Regions from separate parts of the Vibrio coralinecrosis genome, predicted to be linked through region 2. Evidence: predicted binding sites of a transcription regulator. Region 2 holds the regulator's gene; each other region holds the start of a gene.

Region 1 (6,496 bases), 580 kb from region 2:
ACCGAAAGTGAAACCTAATCCAACCGCTGAAGCAATGGTCACCACACCCGGAATGAAGAATGGGTGGTTAAAGACATAGCTACCGATGCGAGTTGAACCTGTGTCATCCATTTCCACTGCGGCAAGCAGAGTTGGGTAAGTCGGTAGAACGAATAGTGCGCTTACTGCGGCGAAAGAAGCCACTGCTGTGAGCGGAGCGACACCGATTGCAAGTGCTGCTGGCATCAGAGCCACTGTGGTTGCTCCTTGCGAGTAAAGCAGCATAGAAGCAAAGAACAGTACCATCGCCAGTAGCCATGGGTAATCAGACAGCAGCGCACCTGCCACTTCTTTAATGCCATCCACATGCGCGTTGACGAAGGTTGAACCTAACCAAGCCACACCTAGAACACACACACAAGCGGTCATTCCAGAACGGAACGTTGAGGCGTTAGGAATTTTTGCTGCATCAATCTTTGTAAATAAAACGATCGCTGCTGCTGCGGCCAGCATCACTGTCATGATGGCTTCATTACGGCCAAGTGCTGGATCAACAATCAGGCCTACGGATTTAGAGATGGCCGCCGCGTAGCAAACCACGAAACCAATTGCTGCAAGGAAGATATATGTGGCTGTTTTCGCTGTTGGAAGAATGTCACGCTGCTTTTCCGTTGCGAGTTTGATCAGACCTTTCTCCAAGCGCTCCTGATAAATCGGGTCATCTTTTAATTCACTGCCCATAAAGTTAGCGACAAAGGCGCCAATCATACAAGCAATGAAGGTGGTTGGGATGCACACCGCAAGTAGTGTCAGGTAATCAACCCCCATTGGTGCCAGCATCGCAGCGAATGCCACGACGGCTGCTGAGATTGGGGAAGCGGTAATCGCGATTTGCGATGCGACCACAGCAATAGAGAGAGGACGAGATGGACGCACCCCTTGACCTTTTGCGACTTCCGCAATAACAGGCAGCGTTGAAAATGCGGTGTGACCCGTACCTGCCATTAATGTCATAAGGAAAGTGACGATAGGCGCATAAAAGGTGATGCGCTCTGGGTTTTTGCGCAAGAAGTTTTCTGCCAGTTGTACTAACCAATCCATACCACCGGCGACCTGCATCGCGGCAATCGCTGTGATGACCGACATGATGATCAGAATTACATCCACAGGAATGTAGGCCTGACTGGTCGGTACGCCAAGAATTAATGACAATGCGATAACGCCTGCACCACCCGCAAAGCCAATGCCAATCCCACCTATTCTGGCTCCTAAAAAGATAAAGAGCAGAACGACTAATAGTTCGACCGCTACCATGATAATTACCTCATATTGTTAACTTAAATTCGATTATCTGAACACTCAGTGCCTAAACGTTTAGATAATTGAAGGAGGGACCCATTGGATAGGCATTAACCCTTATAAAACTGTGGTTAACCGTATTGGTGCCTAAAAAAGGGCCCTATTGGGCCCTCCTTGGTAGCAATCTTATTCGTAGCGTTTCGCTTTATACTTAGGATGCATAAAGTTTTCCACGTTCAAGATATCGTCCAACTCTTCTTCGGTCAGTAAGCCACGCTCCAGCACTACTTCACGAACGCTTTTACCCGTTTCTGCACAAATCTTACCGACGATGTCACCTTCGTGGTGGCCAATGTATGGGTTCAGGTAAGTTACGATACCGATTGAGTTGTAAACGTAGCCTTCACAGATCTCTTTGTTGACCGTGATGCCATCGATACATTTATCACGCAGGTTGACACATGCGTTAGACAGCAGAGAAATGGACTCGAACATGCTTTGCGCGATGACAGGTTCCATCACGTTTAGCTGTAGCTGACCACCTTCTGCGGCAAATGAGATAGTGTTGTCATTACCCAGTACCTTGAAACAGACTTGGTTGACCACTTCTGGTACCACAGGGTTAACCTTAGCTGGCATTATAGAAGAGCCTGCTTGTAGCTCTGGCAGGTTAAGTTCGTTGAGTCCGGCACGTGGACCAGAAGAAAGCAGACGCAAATCATTACAGATCTTAGACAATTTAACCGCCAAACGCTTCAGTGCACCATGTGTCATTACATAAGCACCACAGTCTGATGTCGCTTCAATCAGATCTTCTGCTGGGACTACATCTAGGCCTGTCACGTCAGCTAAGTGTTTCACTGCCAGTTTCTGATAGCCTTCAGCTGCGTTCAAACCAGTCCCGATCGCAGTGGCACCTAAGTTGATTTCTAGCAGTAGTTTTGAAGTGTACTCAAGGGCACGGATTTCTTCATTCAGAGTCACCGCCCATGCGTGGAATTCTTGGCCAACTGTCATTGGTACCGCGTCTTGAAGCTGAGTACGACCCATTTTAAGCACGTCTTTGAACTCTTGGCTTTTAAGTTCAAACGCACCTTTCAGGTATTCAATCGCTTCAATCAGAGTGTGAACGCTATTGTAAACGGCGATACGGAAACCCGTTGGGTAAGCACAGTTGGTCGACTGGCTCTTATTAACATGGTCATTTGGGTTAATGAATTCGTACTGACCTTTTTCCTTGCCCATCAGCTCAAGTGCGACGTTGGCGATCACTTCGTTAGTATTCATGTTGACTGATGTGCCAGCACCGCCTTGGAAGACGTCTGAAGGGAATTGATCCATGCACTTACCTGTTTCAAGGATCAAATCACACGCTTCGACTACGTATTTCGCGACATCTTTAGGAATAACGCCTAGCTCTTTGTTTGCTAACGCCGCGGCTTTCTTGGTCATCACCATGCCACGGACAAATTCAGGGACATCTGAAATCGTGACATTAGAGATGTTGAAGTTTTCGATAGCACGTAGTGTGTGGATGCCGTAGTAAGCATCGGCAGGAACGTGGCGTTCGCCAAGTAGGTCTTCTTCGATACGAGTGGCAGCGGTAGTGCTAGGAGTATCAGTTAGGGTAGCCATCACAGGATCCTTAGATAATTATTCTGATGATAAAGTAAAATGCTAGCCATTCTGCAGTGTAAGAATCCTTTCGTCAGAATTTTTGGCTGTAAAATCCGTCCTGACTTATGGGGCTCATAATACTGTACCCAGCAGATAAAAATAGTAGCTTGATCACCTTTTTTGCTTTTGTTTAGTTAAACTTTTGCAAGATATGAACAGGGTATTAATAACTACAAAGTAGTAGTGGTTTGTTGGGGTTTCTATCACTCTTTTTTACAGCTTTAATTTGAGCTTGAATCAGCTTTGGGCTTACACTGGGCCTAACAAAGGAGGGCGTGTGTTTCCTATCTTATTATTGATGTTTATTTTCGTTCCTATTATTGAAATAGGCCTGTTTATTTCGGTCGGCGGTTACTTAGGATTGTGGCCGACGATCGCACTGGTACTGATCACCGCGTTTGCCGGTGCGTCTTTGGTACGCAGCCAAGGTTTGCAGACCTTGATGTCAGTGCAAAACCGCTTGCAGCAAGGCGAGCTGCCTGCTCAGCAAATTCTTGAAGGCGTGATGCTAGCGGTCTCAGGGGTACTACTGCTGACACCGGGCTTTATGACCGATGCGCTTGGCATGTTGGTGCTATTACCGGCACCACGCGCTGCGATGGCAAGATACCTTATGAGTAAGATGACGGTGCAGTCTGTCGGTGGTGGTTTTCAAGGCGGCTTCGGTTCTGGAAACTTCCAACAAGGCCCTTTTGATCAAGACCCGTTTAATCACCAACCTAAAGACGGTAATACGTTTGAAGGGGAATATGAGCGTAAGGATGGAGACGATAATAATCGCCTCAATTAACGGACAAAACCTCGCGAACACCTGATAAATAAAGGCGCAGTCACAGCGCCTTTATTTGTATTTGCCTCTAGAGCTTTAATTCTATTTATAAGCAAAAGCTAAACTAAATCAGCGATCTATTCTCATTTGTTCAACAAACGTTTCACCTTATGTTTAAACTTTGAAGTCTCTTCAAATATTCAGCATATCTATGAGATCGAAATCTCACTGTCACTGAATGTTGTTTTTAGTTTCATGAAAAAGATAAACACTTGTCGTGCTTTATAAGTCTTTTCTCAATAGAAAAGGTGATTTGGAACACGCTTTCTCAACCCTATACAACACGGAAAGCGATGCAAGGTGGACAGAATGAAACAAAAACTAACCCCAACCTTACTTGCAGCAGTGGTCGCAAGTGCTCTCTCCGCTCCAGCAATGGCGGATATCGTAATTTCTCAGTACGTTGAAGGTAGCAGTAACAATAAAGCTATTGAGATTGCCAACACTGGTGATTCAGCAGTGACGCTGGATGGCTATGAGCTAGCGAAATCGACCAACGGCGGCGGTGAGTGGGGCAGCAAACTGGCTCTAGGTGGCCGTGTACTGGAAGCACAAAGCGTTCTGGTTGTTGCACACACAAGTTCAAGTGATGAAATCAAAGCAGTAAGCGATATCCTAAATGGTTCAGTGATCGGATTTAACGGTAATGATCCGATTGCGCTACTGAAAGACGGCAACGTACATGACATCTTGGGTAACATGGGCGGCTCAGATTTCGCAAAGGATGTCACTCTAGTACGTAATGTTGATGCGATGACGCCTTCTTCTACTTATGACGCTTCTCAATGGTCATCGCTGGCAAAAGACAGTATCGAAGGTTTAGGAGTACTGGATGGCGGTGAGACACCAGAGCCGTTCGCTTGTACTCAAGATGGTGCTGAGCCTGTCTTTACATCGATTCAAGAAATTCAAGGTGAAGGTGATACGTCCCCATTCATCAATGGCTATCCATACATCACAGATGAAGATTTCTTCGTCAAAGGTGTGGTTAGTGCAGTGACCACAGGCCTAACAAAGGGCTTCTATCTACAAGCACTAGAAGATGATTACAACCCGAAAACATCGGAAGGTTTATTCGTCCACACTAACCAATCAAGTTCTGATCTTCAGCCTGGCGATGTAGTGTGTGTCAAAGGTAAGGTTCAGGAATACTACAATCTGACGCAACTGAAAGCCGAAAACAACAACTGGGTGAAACAAGGCGAGCAAGCAGCCCCATCAGCGACGGCAGTTGAAGTGATGGCGGATGACGCTAACTTCGATCAGACGTTAGAGCGCTATGAAGGCATGCTGGTTAAGACGACTGAAGCGTTGGATATGCGCGTGACTCGCACCTTTGGTTACGATTACGCATCGCGTCGTAATAACATGGTGGTTGCTCAAGGCCGTATCAATATGCACCCTAACCAGAACTTTGCTGCAGGTTCTGACGAAGCGAAACAGCAGAGCACTGAAAACGCACAGCGTCGCCTGTTCATTGAGTCTGATGCCAAGGCCGCGGATGGCACGGTTCCTTACTACCCAGATTTCGGCCGCACTGACGCGGACCAGAATGGCTCAACAGAAGATTACATCCGCATCGATGATACCATCGTTGGATTAGAAGGGGTTCTAAGCTACAGCTACGGTGATTACCGTCTGATTGCCACCAACACGCTAACTAACGACAACTTCGTACGTAACGATCCTCGTACTGAAGGCATCGATATGGAAGAAGGCGATCTGCGTATCGCGACATTCAACGTACTCAACTACTTCAATTCCCCATTTGGTGGTGACGCTAACCAGCACGGCGACAACCGTGGTGCCAACAGCTTTGAAGAGTTTGAAGTTCAGCAGGCGAAAATTGTTAACGCAATTCTACGCCTTGACGCTGATATCATTGGTTTGATGGAAATCGAAAACAATGGCTTTGGTGACAGTGGTGCTATTCGCCAGCTTGTTGAGCAGCTAAACCAGCGTATCGATAAGAAGAAAGACCGTTACGACTTCGTTGCCGTTGACAGCAATGGCGATAAAGTGACGGATGAGAACGACTCAATTGGTACTGACGTTATCACAACAGGCGTTATTTACCGTTCTAAAGTGGCGAAGCTGAAAGAAGTACGCGTTATCGAGATGCCAAGTCAGCAAGCACCTGAAGTACTAGATGACGACGGTAAAGTGATCGAAGATGGTAAGAATTATCAGCGTAACTCTCTAGCGCCAACGTTCAAGATCAAAGGCACTAATGAGAAGATCACAGTTGCGATTAACCACTTCAAATCGAAAGGTTCTAAATGTTGGGAAGACGCAGCACCCGTTGACCAAGGTGGTCAGGGCGGTGTAGATGCTGATCAGCAAGGTTCTTGTGAAAACTTCCGTGTTGCAGCGGCGGTTGCACTGGGCGACGCGCTGAAAGACATAAAAGGTCATAAAGTGATTCTTGGTGACTTGAACTCTTACGGTATGGAAGATCCGATGCTGGTTCTGACCGATTACAGTGAAGAGAAATACGGTAAGCAGATCAAAGCGGCACGTAATACCTTTATTGGTGACACAGAGCAGTTTGGTGATAACGGTGCGGTGATTACTGAAGGATACAACTACATTAATGCTGTTGCGATGAAGCACCCAAATAGCTGGAGCTACTCGTACAATGATGAAGTGGGCGCGTTAGACCACCTACTAATCAGCCCAAGCCTGAAGAAGCATTTCGTGGATGCCACAGAC
Region 2 (6,496 bases):
TCGCTTCGGATGGAGAGCCAGTCACTGATATAACGAGAGGTGGCATGGCTGACGTTAGCCATTTCACTATTCAGTGCGGAAGTGGTTTCTTGTTTTAATTGACTGACAGAGATCCATGCCTGGACTCCTGAGACAATTGCAATAATGATCGCGATGGCGATCTGAATCTTTAATTTAATTGTGTTTCTCATTGCCCTTCCTTAATACTTAGACAACCTATCGAAAATCAGGGTGTGTGAGTTTGAATTAGTGGTTACACCCTGTTAGTGCGGAAGTTCACGTAGGAACTGCTGAAATAGCTATGAATATTGGTTTAACAGGCTGATGTTATAGAAGTTATTAAAATATAGATTTGATCTATATGGATATTCAGGAAGTGGAATATCGATGAAGAGGGACCTTTTGACTGAATTGTGACTTCTTGCCCATTAATGAAACAAGAAGCCACAACCTAATATCTAGGTTAAAAATAGAGCTGCCATATAGACAATCGCTAAACCAACGAGACCGATAATGACCCCTGTTTTTGCCATGTCTTTACTTTCGATAAGCCCAGTTGAGTAGGCGAGGGAGTTAGGGGGAGTAGAAACGGGCAATATCATGCCAAGTGATGCTGAGAAAGCTACCACGACCAGTAAGCCTTGCAATCCTCCGACTGAAGCTAGGCTGTCCATCGATGCCCCAATCGCTGCAGCGATCGGCATCAATAAGTTGGCCGTTGCGGTGTTGGACATGAAGTTCGCCATTAACCAACACACCATAGACAGGGTGAGGACCACCGCAACTGGGGACAAGGCCTCGTAATCAATCGCGTGTGCCAGCGCAGCGGCCAATCCGGTTTTATCTAGGCCAATTCCTATTGCAATGCCCCCAGCGACTAACCACAACACATCCCAGTTGATCTGTTTGAGCTCTGCTTTGCCCATGATACCTGTCAATGTGAAGACCGCGAGAGGGATAATGGATACCACGTAGGTGTTCATTCCATGCAGCTTTGTCGTCATCCATAACAATATGGTAGCCGCGAAGGTGACATAGACTACCATGGCACGCCAGCTACGCTGAAACTGGCCGTCGAGCTTCAGTGTCATAGTTTGATGTGAAGAAGGGAACAGTTTTTGAAGTAGGAACCAAGCAAAGGTGAGCTGGACTATCACAAAAGGCAAACCCATCATCATCCAGCTGAGAAAGTCGATGCTGTTTTCACCCGTTAAGTATTGTAGAGCGATGGCGTTAGGTGGGGTTCCGATCGGAGTGGCAATCCCCCTGTATTAGCGGCAATGGGAATACACAAAACCAGTGCTTTTATCCCTAAATCGCCTTTGGGGGCTGAGGCGACAATCGGGCCAAGCAGTGCCAGCATCATCACTGTTGTTGCGGTATTAGACATAAACATTGAGAACACTGCAGTAATCAACATTAAGCCGAGCATAATAAATTTTGGCTGGTGGCCGAAAGGGCGCAGCAAAACTCGAGCAAGGTTGTTATCGAGTTCGTATTTTGATGCAGCGATGGCTAGCGCAAACCCACCCATAAATAGAATAATAATGGGTGAGGAGAAGGCGCTGAAGATATCGGTGTATTTCATCAACTCTCCCAGATCATGTCCTGCTGGAGGAGTGCGAAAGAGATGCAGACCTTTGTCTGAAATCATGACCAATTCAAGTGCGATGATCAAAATCGAAGTGGCGAAAACGGGAACAGGCTCCAGTACCCATAATAGGGCGGCGAGCAGAAAGATAGCCAGTAAACGATGTTGAATTAAAGTCAGATCATCAATGGGGATGGCATCAATTGGCATAAACAACACGGCAATTGGCAAACCAAAGCAAATCAGTAACTTAATGACTATGGTTCGATCAATGTTGGGCATAAGGGCTTAACCTCAAAGCGAAACTCTGCGGATAAGAATAAAGAATAACTAAATGAAGGTCTTAGACTAAGATGGAAGTTTTTATATGTAATCAAGAAATGTTAAGCAAGGTTGTTTTTGGTCAAAAAAAACCACCAATGTTGCCATTGGTGGTTTGTTCAATCTTTTATGCCGCGGTAATTAACGAGTACCGTAAACAACAATTGTCTTACCGTGGGCAGAAATTAAGTTCTGCTCTTCTAGCATCTTCAAGATACGACCTACTGTCTCACGAGAACAGCCAACAATCTGACCGATTTCCTGACGAGTGATCTTGATCTGCATACCGTCTGGGTGTGTCATTGCATCTGGCTGTTTCGCCAGATTAAGCAGGGTTTGTGCGATGCGGCCGGTTACGTCTAGGAATGCCAAGTCACCCACTTTCTGACTAGTGACCTGTAGACGGCTTGCCATTTGTGCGGACAGACGCATCAGGATGTCAGGGTTAACTTGGATTAGCTGACGGAATTTCTTGAATGAAATTTCTGCTACTTCACAAGGAGATTTGGCACGAACCCATGCCGTACGCTCTTGGTCTTCTTCGAATAAACCAAGTTCACCGATAAAGTCGCCTTGGTTTAGGTAAGAAAGGATCATTTCCTTACCTTCTTCGTCTTTGATAAGTACTGCCACAGAACCTTTAACAATGTAGTAAAGAGTTTCTGCTTTTTCGCCCGCGTGGATCAGCGTGCTTTTTGATGGGTACTTATGAATATGACAGTGTGAAAGGAACCACTCTAATGTTGGATCGGTTTGAGGTTTACCTAGAACCATAATATCTCACTTCCTCTGCAGGGTACGCTTGCTGCTTTCCATGTTTTAGCTAAGCCTTGAATCAAGACCTACTAGGATAAGAGCACTTTTCAAATGCTGCAAGCCATCTTTGTTTCGGTTTCAAATAGTATCTTTTTTTGAAATCGATTTCTTGATTTTAATCGGGTACACCTTACGATTTTGTACGCAAAAATGTGCACATGATCACGGTATGAAAAGTAATCGTGCTTATCCGGTGGTTGTTAACCAATTTTTCCGGTTTCGATCAGTTGTTGCAAAATAGGGCGCACAATTAGCTCGACCGCGAAACTCATTTTGCCCCCAGGCACCACGAGCGTGTTATGACGTGACATAAATGAGCCGTCAATCATCGCCAGTAGGTAAGGGAAGTCGACGTTTTTAATACCACGAAGACGAATCACGACAAAGCTTTCATCTAAGCTTGGTATACCTTTGGCATTTAATGGGTTAGAAGTATCGACGGTTGGAACACGCTGGAAGTTAATATGAGTGCGCGAGAACTGGGGAGTAATGTAGTTTAGGTAGTCGTCCATTGAACGGACAATAGAGTCCATCACGGCCTCTCGAGAGTGGCCACGATCTCGGGTATCTCGAACGAACTTTTGGATCCATTCCAAGTTAACAATGGGGACCATGCCAATCAGAAAGTCGACGTGCTGAGCGACGTTAACATCGCCATCAACGACGCCACCGTGCAAGCCTTCATAAAACAATACATCAGAGTTCTCAGGCAGTTCTTGCCATGGCGTAAAGGTACCCGGCATCTGATTGTACGGTACGGCTTCATCAAAGGTGTGCAGATAACGGCGTACCTGACCTGTTCCTTCATTTCCGTATTTACGGAAAAACTCAGCGAGTGCTGGGAAGTCGTTCGCCTGTGGGCCAAAGTAGCTGATGTGTCGCCCCTGTTCACGGGCTTTGCGAATTTCGACATCCATCTCTGGGCGCGTAAAGCGGTGAAAACTATCACCTTCTACCCAAGCGGGCTTGACGTTCATCATGTTGAACATTTTGCGGAACGCTTCAGATGTCGTTGTGGTGCCCGCACCAGATGAACCAGTGACGGCAATAATCGGATGTTTTGCTGACATGACAAACCTTGTCTGTAAATAACTGTCCCTTGTTGCATGCCACTATAACACGCTTTAATGGGAAGAGACTGTATGCTGTGTTTTAAAAAGAAAACTTTTGTTTGAGCTGAATGTCGACGGTCTCGTGAAGCTCAGAAAAAACCACAACAGCTTCACCTGCTTCGAGCTGGTTTTTGATTTGATCGATTTTGTCTTGCAGGGAAATTTCTAGTTCGCCGTAGTCTGTGCCTTCACGCAGGACGAATTCACGAATCAGGTTGTCCAGTGTGTCTGGGTCAATTTGTTGCCATGGAACGATCATAAATACCTCTGTCTTTTATGCTCGAAAAGTTGACGGCTATTATCCAGAAACCACCAGACTTTGGTAGTAGGCTGGTAACGCTTCTTCTAGCCAGAACCTCGGTTTGAGTGCGCTGCCGGTTAAAAAGCCCACATGACCACCTTGTTCGAACAAGCGGTAGTCAATGTTATCTGGTAAAACGAATTTTGGTATAACGGCATCTGTCATAAAAGGGTCGTCTTTGGCATGAATGATTTGTGTCGGTATGCGAATGTCTTTGAGTCGATGAATACCGGAGCACCTCTGATAGTAATCCTGTGCGTCTTTAAAGCCATGTAAAGGAGCGGTAATCAAATCATCAAATTCAAACAGTTTGGTGACTCGCTTTATGCTTTGGTAAGAGACATTGAGCTCGCCTTTAATTAGGTGATGTTTACGCAGAGCATTTTTCTTCAAAGATGAGAGCAGGTACGTTTTATACACCTTGGAGAATCCTTTCTCGATGCGCTCTGAACAGGCCGATAGATCGAGTGGTGCCGAGACGATGGTCGCCGCAGAAAGTAGTGGCTCTTGATTGTATTGCGCCAGATAGTTAGCCAGCATGTTGCCACCAAGAGAAATCCCTACCGCGACTTTGGTTTGATTTGGTAGTTGTTGATTTAGCTGCTCAAGGAACAAGCGTGCGTCTTCTACTTCCCCCGAATGATAGGCTCGCGCACGGTGGTTCGGTTTGCCGCTGCAGCCGCGAAAATGCATCATCACAGACAGCCAGCCATGTTGAGAAAATGCGTGCATCAGGCCATTGGCATAAGGGCTGTAAAAGCAGCCTTCTAGCCCATGAAACAAGACAAAAACAGGTTTTTTCTTAGCTTGCTCAGTTTGCCAGTCTTCACTCCAAGCTAGATCGAGAAAATCACCATCCGGAGTATTCAGGGTCTGCCAAAGCGGTTCAAACAGTGCTTTCTTACGAATGAAACGTGGTGCCAGAGTTTGCAGATGCGGATTGGCTAATCCTTTGGCAGCAATAAATTGAGTCATAAGAACGCCTATCAGTGGGTAAGGTCATCGATGGAATGGGCAAAAACATCGTGCAAATGTTCTCCGCCAAGCTGACGACAATATCTCAACGTCAGCGGTTCAGCTTGGTTAGTCTGAAGTTCTATACTGTTGATGCAATCGACCAGATCAGACTGTTGTTGCTTTTCAAGTTGCAATTCGAATTGCAAGGATTCTCTGTAGAGGGTGTCTGGGACGTGGGATTTGAGTTTACGACGTAGGTCTCGATAGCTGTGTAACAGGGTTTCTGAACGACCTAGACACTCTTCGACTTTGTGCCAGTCTTCATCGAGAAAGGCAGCCTGCTGCTCATCAAGCCATTTCAGCAGCAACAGCAGGTTTACATTGCCTTTGAACTGGTTTTGTAAATTGAGGCACGCATCTTTCACTTCTCGAACACTGTAATATTGCAGGCTGAACTGCCATAAGCGTTCTAGGGTTAGCGAAACTGATACGTGCTTTGAGCTCATTAACCGTTAAACTCCTGTTCCATCTGCTCCAGCTCCTCCTGCAGTGCCATCCATTCCATTTCGACCTCTTCCAGCTCTGCTTTAGCCTGACTCTGAGCGGTTAATACCTGATTAAGTTTAGCTTTATTTTCCGCTTCATACAGTGAGTTATCAGATAATTGCGTTTCTGCTTCCGCTAATTGATTACCTAGGGTCTCCATCTTAGCTTCAAGCTTGGTGAGTGTTTTGCGTACAGGTGCCGTCTGTTTACGGAATTCTGCTTCACGACGTTTCTGCTCTTTCTTGGCGGCAGCACTGTTGGTAGCGCTCTTGTCTGGTTGCGCAGATTGTGCTTCGCGGCGTTCAGCTTTCTGCTGCTCTGTCAGCCACTTGTAGTAATCATTGAGATCGCCATCAAATGGTGCGACCTGACGATCATGCACCAAATAGAGGTCATCAGTGGTCGCACGCAGCAAATAACGGTCATGCGAGACAATTACCATTGCGCCTTCGAATGTTTGTAGAGCAAGCGTCAGAGCTTGGCGCATATCCAAGTCCAAGTGGTTGGTGGGTTCGTCGAGCAGCAGCAAGTTGGGTTTTTGCCACACAATCAACGCCAACACGAGGCGAGCTTTCTCGCCCCCAGAGAAAGGAGCCACTTTTTCTAACGCTTTGTCACCTTGGAATCCAAAGCTACCCAGATAGTTGCGCAGCTCAAGTTCGTTCTTGTCGGGCGCAATTTGCATCATGTGCTGAAGAGGCGTTTCTTCAGGGTGTAAAGTTTCTAGCTGGTGCTGAGCAAAGTAACCGATTTTAACGCCTTGCGAGTAAGTCAGCTCGCCACCTTGTGGGTTCAACTCACGGGAAAGCAGTTTGATCAGAGTTGATTTACCTGCGCCGTTACGTCCGAGTA
Region 3 (6,496 bases), on a different replicon from region 2:
CGCTAGCACTGGGTTATCACAAAGACGGTGAGGATTATAACCACGGTCTGCCAAAAGCGCGCCTACCTCTAGAAGACGTCATCACGACACTATAAAGCATCAGAAAATTGACGAAAAGGTAAGCACATGAGCAAGTTAACGATTATCGCCAATATCATTGCCAAAGAAAGCCAAATTGAATTGGTTAAAGCTGAGCTAATCAAATTGATCGACAAAACACGCGCTGAAGATGGCTGCATCAACTACGATTTGCATCAAGACAACGACAACCCGGCGCATTTCGTTTTCCATGAAAACTGGGCTTCAGAAGCCGCACTGGATAAGCATCTCGCCAGCACGCATATCGCTGACTACGTCGCAGCTGTTGATGGCGCGGTAGAAACATTCACGATCAACCGTATGACGCATATTGCCTAACTATGCTATCAAGATAGAAAAGCCGCTTTGCGCGGCTTCAACACATCATCCTCATATTTAATGTCAAATAAGAGGGCACTCACTAGGCAATTAGCGCTTTCTTAATAGAGCTCGGCTCAAAGAATACTGAGTGCAAAGCACATATAGAGGTATGGTATTCATCATCATTAACAACGAATTGTACATTCACATTTCTCATCGATGAGTGGACAGCAATGGGGGTTATGCCTTTTTCCATCAACGCCAACAGCCCTTTCGTTAATGCTTCATTTGTATCAAACTGGGAGCCAATAGTTGATATCAAGGCCACCATTCGACCTTTAATATTGGCATCTGGGAAACGTTTCTCTGTCTTGTATAACACGGTATTCAATGCATCTGTGCTACCCGTCAGATAATAAGTCATTGAATTCGCATTCATCTCTTTACCTACCAATCTCACACGAGCATCTGTAATGATCTGCATTAAGTCATAGCTGACATTATCAACGCATCCCACCATGGTTTGATCGAAAAGGTGTAAAGCAAAAACTTTCTCTTTACCTGCAATAATTTCGACTTTATCCATGGTTGGACGGAAAACACCAGAGATCAGAGTGCCCGGGTGGTGAGGCTCAAATGTATTCTTAATTTGAAGCTCTATACCACTTTCGCGAAGACCAGCGGCAGCATTGGGATGAATAGCTTCCATACCCAAGTTCGCAAGTTGATCAGCCACATCGTAGTTTGTTTCCCCTAGTGGGAGCACTTTATCTGAGCCAACAACACGAGGATCAGCTGAGCTTAGGTGGTATTCTTTATGAATAACCGCAAGATCTGCTCCAGTTAATGACGCAATTCGGCTAAACGTCATTTCGCTGTAGCCACGATCATAGGTAGACATCAAGCCTTCTTTGCAAGACGCATAACCCGTGACGATAGGCAGCTCCTGAGTGACATCAATGTCTGAAAATGCTTCAAGAATACTTTCATCCAAACTAATGGGAGCCTGTGTATCCCAACCCGATAAGTCAACAAACTTTGCATTCACTCCCATGTTTTTCAGCTTGAGTGCCGTATTGTAGGCACTGTGGGCTTCACCGATTGAAGAAAGAAACTCACGAATTTGAGGGAGGTAATGACGAAGTGAAAACTGACCGTATTGGCACGTTTCCAGTATGTTAGAAATACATATCTTAGCTTCCGAAATCCGAGAACGAATGAACTTATCTGAGCGTAAGCGATTCATAGGATCAGCAAAAATATTCTCATTGGTGAGTAACATTCTTTGTTCAACACCATCAAGAGCTTGTTGCCAAGCATCGTCTCTTTTAGCAATCAATTGGTACACACCTGCTTTGCTGGTTTTTTTGCATTCGAGTAAAGCATCAGTGATACCTGCGTAAGCGGAAACAACAAATACACGGTTGTACATTTCCTCTTCGCTTTTCTTAATCAAAATATTATCTAAAACAGCATCAAACGCGGTCATTGAAGTACCGCCGATTTTCTCTACGGTATAGGTCATGTTAGGGCCTTTTAAACTGGAGGAGTGGGTAATAGCTAGGCCCACAAGCCTAGCTATTAGAGCTTCTAATCGATGAGAGGGTATACGCCATTTTCATCATGAGTCTCTTTACCTGTAATAGGAGGGTTGAATACACATGCCATCACCATCTCTTTTCCCTCATAGGCACGAAGATAGTGCTCATCGTGTTGATCTAAGATGTAAAGAGTGCCGGGCTTTATTGCATAAGTTTTACCACCAACGACTTCAATCTCTCCTTCGCCGCTCATGCAATACACCGATTCTAAATGGTTCTGATAGTGGATATGCGTTTCTGTATTTTCAAAAATCGTTGTGATGTGAAAAGAAAACCCCATGTTGTCATCTTTTAACAACATACGGACGCTTTCCCATGTCTCTGAAGCTACTCTGCGCTCACTATCTCGACATTCTTCAAGTGTACGAACAATCATCTTTTTCTCCCTAATTACGATGCTTTCTTAAATTGTTGCTGGATAACAAACTCAACAGAACGCTCAAAAATATCTAGCCCTTGTTTGAGTTCAGACTCCGTGATGGTGAGTGGGGAGAAAAATTTCACCACTTCGTCGTCAGGCCCAGCGGTTTCAATCACTAATCCATTATCAAAACAGGTCTTGACGATATCGCTGGCTAATTGACCATTGCTACACTCAATACCAATCATCATTCCTCGCCCCTTCTGTTTAACAAACATGCTAGGGTAACGAGCTAGAGTGGAGTCAATAACCTCTGACACGAGGGCAGAGCAACTTTCAATATGCTTTTCAAATGGTTCGCTATCCGACCAATAAGCCTTGAGAGCAGCGGTTGCGGTAACAAAGGCATGATTATTACCACGGAAAGTTCCGTTATGTTCCCCTGGTTTCCAAACATCTAATTCAGGCTTCATCAGTACAATAGCCATTGGTAGGCCATAACCACCAATGGACTTTGATAGCGTGACCATATCTGGCTTAATACCTGCGGATTCAAAACTAAAGAAGGTGCCGGTACGTCCACATCCCGCTTGGATATCATCGACGATTAATAAAATATCGTGCTGCGAGCAGATTTTGCTCAGACGCTGTAACCATTTGTCAGAAGCTGCGTTGAGCCCCCCCTCGCCTTGAACCGTTTCTACAAGTGCTGCGGCAGGTTTATCAAGGCCAGAAGAGTTATCATTTAACATCGTTTCAAACAATTTTAAGCCATCGATATCCGCATAGCCTTCAAAAGGGATACGCGTGACATTGTTTAAACTGACTCCCGCCCCCTGACGATGATGCTGATTACCAGTTGCTGCTAACGCACCAGACGTACAACCGTGAAAACCATTAGTAAACGCAACAATTGAGCTCCTTCCTTTTGCCTTTCTCGCTAGTTTAAGAGCAGCCTCAACAGCATTAGTGCCTGTAGGACCCGTAAATTGGACTTTGTAGTTAAGGCCTCGTGGCTCAAATATATTCTGCTTCAATGCATTAAGAAAATCTGACTTGGCCGTTGAGTGCATATCAAGCCCATGTGTAATTCCATCAGCTTCAATATAGTCAAGCAAAGCTTGTTTAAATATCGGGTTGTTGTGACCGTAGTTGAGTGACCCTGCACCAGCAAGAAAATCTAGGTATTTTTCACCGGATTGCGTCTCCAACCAGCACCCTTTTGCTTTGGTAAAAACGACCGGAAAGCTGTTGCAGTAAGAACGTACTTGTGATTCTTGTTTATCAAAAATATCCATGATTAGACCGTTTATCTATCCTGTGGTTTGAGTGTTTTTGAGCGGAATTCGATACAAATATTCAGTATCGTGCTCCCCTTTAAAATGTGTGTTTTGGTCGAGAAATGTTGAAATGCTTCCCTGAAGGCCATTCCGAGCATCGACCTTCTTGAACAGTGCCCAAGAAGAGCCATTATCTTGGGTAATGGTCGTTTCAATTGCCGTAATATTTTGTAGAGCATCTCTCGCTAACAGGGCATCGATCATTCTTAGCGCTAGGCCCTTCCCACGAAAATTAGGCGCAACGGCCACCTGCCAAATGAACAATGTGCTGGGCTCTTCCGGCTTGCGATAGCCAGAAACAAAACCTGAGATCTCACCTTTGTAGCGTGCTAAAAGGCAAGTTTGGCGAAAGTGGGTAGATTGCAAAAAGTTGCAATAAGAAGAATTGGTATCCAATGGCGGACACTGGGCAATAAGCTTGAAAATATCATGACCATCTTCAGCGCTAGGTACACTGAATGATCCGAAGTGCTGGCACTCTTCGTCAATCTCAGGAAAAGCAACCCAAGGAGCCACTGCGATCATAGGAATATGCATTTACTTTGTACTCTAAACAATTTCACTGCTTATTATCGTGCATCAAATAGCGAACAAAGCAAGAAAACAGCCTCAAAAACTTAATTTATGTGACAAAGGCCACACATTAAAACGAGCGCAACCAAAAAAATAGATTAGAAATCTAATGTTTAGAATTTTAAACATTAAAAGTGATAACTAACCAAAGAAAGAGTAGGATTATGTATGAAAATAAAAATGATCACGATGAAGATTTTCATCTAGTTTAGACTTAAAACATTAAAAATTAATAAAAAATTAATAATGGAAAAATGAAATACGATTGACTCTTCATAAGCCAGTCGATGATAGAGGATAAAACTTACTTAGAGGGCGAAATAATAAAATAATCGCTTTGGACGTTGAAAAACCAAAACGTTAGCTGATAAAGAGAGGTACAAAAATAATATAAATAATTGAATTATATGAGTTTTAATCCATTTCGGCGATTAACACTAAATAGACCAACCTTGAGCAATCCATTACGTTAAACTCACAACAGTGGAAGATATCGCCCTCCTAGGCAAATATCATCCTAACGAAAAGTTTACCTAACATCGCCCACATATAGAAAGGGGCTGCTCAGCGAGATTGATAACAGAGCAATGCAACACGCTAACGCTTATTTGCTCTCTCATCATAAGCTTGACGAGCACACTCTATCTCCTGCCTGTGATCATCTGCCCAACAGACTAATTGATATAGAGGCTTCACCAGTTCTCGCCCCATATCCGTTAAACAATATTCTACCTTTACCGGGACTTCAGGATAGACGGTTCTATTGACGTAGCCTTCACGCTCTAAATCTCTCAAAGTTTGAGTCAACATTCTTTGAGATATGCCTTCTATCCTAGATTTCAAAGAGTTGAACCTATCCGCCCCATCTACCAGAGCAAACAGGATGAGTAGTGACCATTTGTCGCCAATTTGGGACACAACGTTACGAACAGCACACTCTTGATTGTTGTAGAAAACTCTTCTTTCTGGTTTAGCTTGAGCTGACAATTTCTCACTCCTTGTCTTTTCAGAATACTTCATAGGTTACCAAAATGTGCCTAGCGTAGCTTTTAGTACCTTCTTGTCATGCAGGTTACTATTAATTACCATAGTAATCAATGTATACCAAAATAAGACATCAACATCAGGAGTCCCCATGTTAAAAGCAATGACATCTATTATTATTTTACTAATAAGTACAATAAGTTATGCACAGTCATCAGATAAAATAACGATTGATATAACGAGCTTGCAAAAGCCAAATTGGACAGAGCAAGAACGTGCAAATGCCGAACTGATTACTGATTTTGTGCAAAACTTAATGAACAATCATAATTTTGATTATGTTCTTGAGCACTACAACGACAGCACTTATGTTCAGCATAACCGCAACCTTCCGGATAAAGTCACCGGCTTAGTCGATTTCTTACGTGAGTTTGTTGAGGAATACCCTGACTATACCTATGACGTAAAACATATCTATGTGGATGGCAATTACGTCATTTTCCACTCTCATGCCACACTCAACAAAGAAGATAGAGGTAATGATGAGAAAGGTATGAATATTATTGATACTTGGCGACTTGAAGATGGCAGAATCGTCGAACATTGGGACTCAATCCAAGCTCTGGATTTTTCAATGAGGGTCTACTCACTGATTAGCGGAGGGGATATCCAAAACTCAAATGGCGTATTCTAATTGGTCAGTTACCCAGTTACACAGCCTAAATGGGGCGTTCTTCGCCCCTTGGGTTACTTGTCTAATCTCGTTATCTAGCCAAAGTCGAGTGTCATTATAAAGCGAGGTTGTTCAGGGTGAATGGCAGGTGAACGGTGAACTAGCGCTGTCTCTTCATTACCTTCCCAGCGACCACCTTTAAGCAAGGCAACATCACCACAATGCAGTTGCTGTACATCGGATTCGTGTTGATACAAACCAGAAAGAGAGTCAGGTTGACCATTACTGCCACGGCCCAGTTTTGAACGATCTAAAGCAGAGTTAGGTAGCCACTCAGTTGCTGCACCGTGATAGGTAGTCACAAGGCGACATGGCACTTGGTCAACATGGAATCGCGGGCACATCGCAGTACTTAATGTTGCAAATCGCACTCCTACCTCTTCCAAATCAAATAAATAGCAGAACATATCAACAAGCTGAGACATGTCTTTCAACAAGGATTCCGGTGCTTGCCCATTAGTCGCACAGTCAAGAGTCTCAAATGCATTTGAAGGGGAGGCAGTCA

What was found. Region 2 encodes CRP, which controls carbon source genes, mostly activating them, when cyclic AMP is high. Its sites were predicted from a motif close to TGTGANNNNNNTCACA; they were not measured.
Region 1: a site for CRP is predicted at 3,937-3,952, ahead of CTT30_RS01310 (ExeM/NucH family extracellular endonuclease). Genes of this name have one in related genera too.
Region 3: a site for CRP is predicted at 4,327-4,342, ahead of ectA (diaminobutyrate acetyltransferase). Genes of this name have one in related genera too.

The regions. Positions count from the first base shown of each region.
Region 1 covers NZ_CP024627.1:281,896-288,391, forward strand. The annotation lists gene CTT30_RS01295 (anaerobic C4-dicarboxylate transporter) at 1-1,293, opposite strand, end outside; gene aspA (aspartate ammonia-lyase) at 1,465-2,913, opposite strand; gene CTT30_RS01305 (FxsA family protein) at 3,233-3,745, shown strand; gene CTT30_RS01310 (ExeM/NucH family extracellular endonuclease) at 4,094-6,496, shown strand, end outside.
Region 2 covers NZ_CP024627.1:3,002,461-3,008,956, reverse strand. The annotation lists gene CTT30_RS14210 (methyl-accepting chemotaxis protein) at 1-191, opposite strand, end outside; partial or broken gene CTT30_RS14205 (SLC13 family permease) at 459-1,873, opposite strand; gene crp (cAMP-activated global transcriptional regulator CRP) at 2,054-2,686, opposite strand; gene CTT30_RS14195 (phosphoribulokinase) at 2,929-3,798, opposite strand; gene CTT30_RS14190 (YheU family protein) at 3,881-4,099, opposite strand; gene CTT30_RS14185 (hydrolase) at 4,139-5,116, opposite strand; gene CTT30_RS14180 (TIGR02444 family protein) at 5,128-5,604, opposite strand; gene CTT30_RS14175 (ABC transporter ATP-binding protein) at 5,604-6,496, opposite strand, start outside.
Region 3 covers NZ_CP024628.1:141,046-147,541, reverse strand. The annotation lists gene CTT30_RS16275 (nitroreductase family protein) at 1-95, shown strand, start outside; gene CTT30_RS16270 (putative quinol monooxygenase) at 127-417, shown strand; gene CTT30_RS16265 (aspartate kinase) at 500-1,924, opposite strand; gene CTT30_RS16260 (ectoine synthase) at 1,990-2,376, opposite strand; gene ectB (diaminobutyrate--2-oxoglutarate transaminase) at 2,391-3,659, opposite strand; gene ectA (diaminobutyrate acetyltransferase) at 3,675-4,226, opposite strand; gene CTT30_RS16245 (winged helix-turn-helix transcriptional regulator) at 4,872-5,261, opposite strand; gene CTT30_RS16240 (nuclear transport factor 2 family protein) at 5,410-5,952, shown strand; gene CTT30_RS16235 (DUF1826 domain-containing protein) at 6,027-6,496, opposite strand, start outside.